2 regions of the Streptomyces sp. NPDC060031 genome follow, and region 1 is predicted to be linked to the other one. Evidence: riboswitches for the same ligand, from Rfam matches in the RefSeq annotation. Region 1 holds a riboswitch; the other holds the start of a gene.
The links. A riboswitch is a leader RNA that binds a small molecule or an ion and turns the genes downstream of it on or off. The one in region 1 is predicted to bind S-adenosylmethionine.

Region 1 (3,010 bases):
GCGCCGAAGCTGACACGGATGGCGTTCAGCGAGCGCTCGCCCGGGGCGGCCTCCGGGGCTCCGCATTCGCCCTGGGCCTGGGGCTCGCTGCCCAGCAGGGTGCGGACCAGCGGGTGGGCGCAGAACAGACCGTCGCGCACGCCGATCCCGTACTCCGCGGACAGGGCCGCCGCGAAGTGGGAGCTGTTCCAGCCGTCCACCACGAACGAGATGACCCCGACCCGCGGCGCGTCGTCGCCGAAGAGGGACAGGACCCGCACCGCCGGGACCTCGGCCAGGCCCGCGCGGACCTCGGCGATGAGCTCCTGCTCCCGGGCCACCAGGGTGTCGAAGCCCGCCTCGGTGAGGGCGCGGCAGGCGGAGGCGATCGAGTACACGCCGATGACGTTCGGGGAGCCGGCCTCGTGCCGCGCGGCGGTGGTGTGCCACTCCACGTCCACGCCGCCGTCCTCGCGCCGGGCGACCTTGCGGGAGGCGCCGCCGCCGGCCAGGTACGGCTCGGCCCGCTGGAGCCAGTCCGCGCGGCCGGCCAGCACGCCCGAGCCGAAGGGGGCGTACAGCTTGTGCCCCGAGAAGGCGACCCAGTCCACGTCGAGGTCCTGCACCGAGACGGGGTGGTGCGGGGCCAGCTGGGCGGCGTCCAGCACGATGCGCGCGCCGTGGGCGTGCGCGGCCGCCGCGAGCTCCTTGACGGGCCACAGCTCACCGGTGACGTTGGAGGCGCCGGTGACGCAGACCAGGGCCGGGCCGTAGGGGTCGCGGTCGGCCAGCGCGCGCTCCAGGGTGGCGACGGCCTCGTCCGGGGTGCGCGGCGCGTTGAGGTACGTGACCTGCGCGTTCACCCACGGCAGCAGCGAGGCGTGGTGCTCGGTCTCGAAGACGAAGACCTGGCAGCCGGCCGGGAGCACGGCGGCGAGCAGGTTCAGCGAGTCGGTGGTGGACCGGGTGAAGATCACCTGGTCGGCGGGCCGGCAGTCGAGGAACTCGGCGACCGTGACCCGGCTCTGCTCGAAGAGGTCGGTGGAGAGCTGCGAGAGGTAGCCGGCGCCGCGGTGCACGCTGCCGTAGTACGGGGCGTACGCGGCCACGTCGTCCCAGACGCGCTGCAGGGCCGGGGCGCTGGCCGCGTAGTCGAGGGCGGCGTAGGTGACCTCGCCGCCGGTGACGAGCGGGACGGTGACGTCGCGGCCGAGGACCGGCAGCGGCCCGGCACAGGCGGGGTCGACGGGGGCGGTCGCGGGGGCGGCGGCGTTCGGGTACGTGGACATGACGGTATCTCCCGGCAGGACAGGCGCAATGGCTTCGGATGGCCCGTACGTGGGTGCACGGATGCGCGGGCGCACACGTGCAGTGGTACGGGAGTTGCCTCGACGCACGGACGACTGAGGGCCGCACGGAGGGTGAAGAAGGGGCGGACTCGCCCTATCGCATTCGCTTGCTCACGGAAAACGCTCCTCGAGAGACCAGGACCCCTGGTGTCGAGGGATCCGCGCTTGCCGTAGGCCTTTGTGCCTACGACCTGGTCATCACCCGGGGCACCCCGCCACGGAAGGAGGGTTGCCGGACAGCAAGCCGGGGCCTTAAACGCTGTCACTCGTGACCTGCCGAGCATCCTGCCACAAGATCCCTCCGGCGCAAGACCCCGGTCCACATTCCGGACCGGGATCTTGGCCGAAAATGATCAGCGGTTGCTGGCCTGCACCCACCGGGCCAGCGACGCGCGGGCCGCGCCCGAGTCGATGGACTGCGCCGCGCGGGCGATGCCGGCCCGCAGCTGCTCCTCCAGCGTGCCCGAGCCGGGGTCCAGGGCCACCAGCGCGGCGGCCGAGTTCAGCAGCACCGCGTCGCGGACCGGGCCCGTCTCGCCGGCCAGCAGGCGCTGGGCGATGTCCGCGTTGTACGAGGCGTCCGCGCCGCGCAGCGCGGACACGTCGACGAGGTCGATGCCGACGTCGCGGGGGTCGAAGGGCTGCTCCTCGACCTTGCCGTCACGCACCCACCACACCCGCGAGGTCGCGGTCGTGGTCAGCTCGTCCAGGCCGTCGTCGCCCCGGAAGACCAGTGCGGAGGAGCCCCGCTCGGCGAGCACGCCCGCCACGATGGGGGCGATCCGGGCATCGGCCACACCGGTCGCCTGCGCCCGCACCCGGGCCGGATTGGTCAGCGGGCCCAGGAAGTTGAAGGTGGTCCGGATCCCCAGCTCCTTGCGGGCCGCCGCCACGTGCCGCAGCGCCGGGTGGAACTTCACGGCGAAGCAGAACGTGATCCCGGCCTCCTCCACGACCTCCACCACCCGCCGGGGGGTGAGGTCGAGGTTCACGCCGAGCTTCTCCAGGACGTCGGAGGACCCGCTCGCGGAGGATGCGGCCCGGTTGCCGTGCTTGACCACCTTGGCGCCGGTACCGGCCACCACGATCGCCGACATCGTGGAGATGTTCACCGTCTGGGCGCCGTCGCCGCCGGTGCCGACGATGTCCACCGTCCGGCCCGGTACCTCGATCAGGTTGGCGTGTTCGTACATGGTGCGCACCAGGCCGTTGATCTCCGCGACCGTCTCGCCCTTGGCCCGCAGGGCGACCGCGAAGCCGGCGATCTGGGCGTCGGTGGCCTCCCCGCGCATGATCCTGTCCATGGCCCAGGCCGTGTCGTCCGCGCCCAGGTCCCGGCCGCTCAGCAGGGCGTCGAGGACGCCCGGCCAGCTGGAGGCCGCCACGCTGTCGCCGCCTGCCGGGGTCACAACGGTCATGGTCCGCTCCTGCTGCCAGTGGGGATTCCACGTCGAATGGGAAGGTCCTCAGCCTATCCAGCACAGGTGAACGGCAAAGAGCCCCGTCCAATGATTGGACGGGGCTCTCGCCGTGGCGACACCAGGACTGACCGAAATCAGTCCCTCATGCGGGGATCACGGGGATCAGTGGTGGCCGTGGCCGCTCTGGATCTCCTTGTACTCCTCCACCGTGGGCTTCGGAATCTGGTTGTTCTCGCCGTAGTAGCCCTTGCTCAGCTTCGC
Region 2 (3,010 bases), on a different contig from region 1:
CGGCGTACGGCGTATTCACCGCCCAGCGGCTGGACGAAACCGGCCAGTCTCGGCCAGTGCAGATTGAGCAGCGGACGCGCCACCAGCTCGGTCACCCGCCCGCCCTGGCCGGGGGCGTCGCCCAGCGGGCGGTCGTACATCGCCTTGACGAACTGCACGTCCGGGTCGGTCAGCAGCGGGCCGACGATCCCGGACACGAAGGCGGCGGAGAAGTCGCGCAGGTCGGCGTCGACGAAGCAGACGACGTCGCCGGTGGTGGCCAGCAGCGAGCGCCACAGCACCTCGCCCTTGCCGGGCAGGGGCTCGATCCGCGGCAGGATCTCGTCGCGGTGCACCACCCGGGCGCCGGCCTTCGCCGCGACCTCCGCGGTGCGGTCGGTGGAGCCCGAGTCGATCACGACCAGTTCGTCCACCAGGGGCAGCGGCAGTCCCTCGATCAGATCGCGCCGGATCACCTCGACTATGTCGCCGACCGTCGCCTCCTCGTCGAGCGCCGGCAGCACCACGCTGACCGTGGTACCCGCCGCCCGCTTGGCGCGAAGCAGCTGGTCGAGCGGTCGGTCGGCGGCGGACCAGGAGCGGTCTGCCAACCAGCGCTCCACCTCTTCCAGCACCTTCTGCACTCCCTGGTTCGTCCGAAATGTGATCCATCTCGCGGTTCGGACGGCTGTCTCAACCGCCCGGGCCTTCGGTTACAGTCTTGAACAACGCGAAGGTCCACCGCATGCCGGGGGTCCCCGCGTACAAACGCCCGGGCGCGCCATGGAGCGCGTCGCCCGGTGCCATACCGCTCATCCAGAGGGGCAGAGGGACACGGCCCGTTGAAGCCCCGGCAACCCTCCAGTCGGTTCTCGCGATGCGTTTTGCGCACTCCCGCGAGGTCCCCGGCTAGGGAAGGTGCCAATTCCGTCTCATGGCGAAGTGCGCCATGGGGAAGATGAGGAGAAAGGGCCTCGCCGTCATGGCTGCACAGACTGTCGCCACCTCTGCCAACCCGGGAACCGTCGATCTCGGACCCGCCACCGCTCTTTCCTGCCGCGAGTGCGGCACCCGCTTCGAGCTCGGTCCCATCTTCGCGTGCGTCGAGTGTTTCGGACCGCTGGAAGTCGCCTACGACCTTCCCACGGGCGACCCCGAGGCCCTGCGCGCCGCGATCGAGGCCGGACCGAACAACATCTGGCGCTACGCGCCGCTGCTGCCCGTCCCGGCGGACGTGGCCTCCAAGCCGAGCCTGAACCCGGGCTTCACCAAGCTCGTGGACGCGGCCAACCTGGCCAAGGAGCTCGGCGTCACCGGCAAGCTCTACGTCAAGGACGACTCCGGCAACCCGACGCACTCCTTCAAGGACCGCGTCGTGGCCATCGCCGTGGAGGCCGCCCGCGCCTTCGGCTTCACCACGCTGTCCTGCTCCTCCACCGGCAACCTGGCCGGCGCCGTCGGCGCCGCGGCCGCCCGGGCCGGCTTCCGCTCGTGCGTGTTCATCCCGCACGACCTGGAGCAGGGCAAGGTCGTCATGGCCGGTGTGTACGGCGGCGACCTGGTCGGCATCGAGGGCAACTACGACGACGTCAACCGCTTCTGCTCCGAGCTCATCGGCGACCCGCTGGGCGAGGGCTGGGGCTTCGTCAACGTCAACCTCCGTCCGTACTACGGCGAGGGCTCCAAGACCCTGGCGTACGAGATCTGCGAGCAGCTCGGCTGGCAGCTGCCCGACCAGATCGTGATCCCGATCGCGTCCGGCTCGCAGCTCACCAAGATCGACAAGGGTCTGCAGGAGCTCATCAAGCTGGGCCTGGTCGAGGACAAGCCGTACAAGATCTTCGGCGCCCAGGCCGAGGGCTGCTCTCCGGTGTCGACCGCCTTCAAGGCCGGGCACGAGGTGGTCCGCCCGCAGAAGCCGAACACCATCGCCAAGTCGCTGGCCATCGGCAACCCGGCGGACGGCCCGTACGTCCTGGACATCGCCCGCCGCACCGGCGGCTACGTCGAGGACGTCAATGACGAGCAGGTCGTCGAGGCCATCAAGATCCTGGCGCAGACCGAGGGCATCTTCGCCGAGACCGCGGGCGGCGTGACCGTCGGCGTGACGAAGAAGCTCATCGAGAACGGGCAGCTCGACCCGGCGCTGACCACCGTGATCCTGAACACCGGCGACGGCCTGAAGACCCTGGAGGCGGTGGCCGCGGACAGCGGACAGACCGCCACCATCCGCCCCAGCCTGGACGCGTTCCGCGCCGCCGGCCTGGCCTGACCCTCCCCCTGCACTCCGGAAAGGCAGTAGCGCCATGAGCGTCAACGTCCGCATCCCCACCATCCTGCGCACCTACACCGGCGGCAAGGCCGAGGTCCCCGCCGAGGGCGCGACCCTCGCCGAGGTCATCGAGTCCCTGGAGAAGAGCCACCCGGGCATCGCCGCGCGCGTCCTGGACGACCAGGGCAAGCTGCGCCGCTTCGTGAACGTCTACGTCAATGACGACGACGTGCGCTTCGAGGGAGGGCTGCAGGCGGCCACGCCGGAGGGCGCCGGGGTTTCGATCATCCCGGCCGTCGCGGGCGGCTGCCGCTGATCCGTCGGCGTGCGAACGAGTGCTGCTGACACGTAAAATCTAGAATTGCCCCCTCCGTTAATAAACGGAGGGGGCAATTCTGCTTGATTGGGCGCGGTAGAGTTGGGGAAGTCCCCTCCGCTGTTCTTGCCCGCCGCATATGAGCGGGTCGTGTGAGGGTTGACATTGAGTCAACATGCAAGCGCGCTATGGGGTGTTTGAGGCCCTATGCCGGGTCCGAGTTGCCCGGGAAGGTGCCAGCATTTCACTCTATTTCAATCTTTCCCCGTGTCCAGAATTGTCGTCGGATTGACCTGTTGCAGACAGCAGCGGTGCGGATACATTCAGCCCCGGTCGAGGCGTTCCGGCGCAAGTTCTGACCCGGGACCGCGAAGTGCGGTCCCGCGCAAGGGCCAGTAATAGGGGAGTTAGGCATGGCTCAGGGCACCGTCAAGTGGTTCAAC

Region 2: linked by a shared signal. The riboswitch ahead of thrC (threonine synthase) and the one ahead of ACFWB8_RS06010 (aminotransferase class V-fold PLP-dependent enzyme) in region 1 are both predicted to bind S-adenosylmethionine.

Annotation. Positions count from the first base shown of each region.
Region 1 is NZ_JBHWVM010000009.1:78,540-81,549, forward strand. Features, by position in the region: gene ACFWB8_RS06010 (aminotransferase class V-fold PLP-dependent enzyme) at 1-1,268, opposite strand, end outside; SAM riboswitch class IV at 1,485-1,602, opposite strand; gene trpD (anthranilate phosphoribosyltransferase) at 1,682-2,746, opposite strand; gene ACFWB8_RS06020 (cytochrome bc complex cytochrome b subunit) at 2,912-3,010, opposite strand, start outside.
Region 2 is NZ_JBHWVM010000005.1:105,636-108,645, forward strand. Features, by position in the region: gene ACFWB8_RS03650 (glucosyl-3-phosphoglycerate synthase) at 1-614, opposite strand, end outside; SAM riboswitch class I at 789-944, shown strand; gene thrC (threonine synthase) at 962-2,251, shown strand; gene ACFWB8_RS03660 (MoaD/ThiS family protein) at 2,286-2,567, shown strand; gene ACFWB8_RS03665 (cold-shock protein) at 2,981-3,010, shown strand, end outside.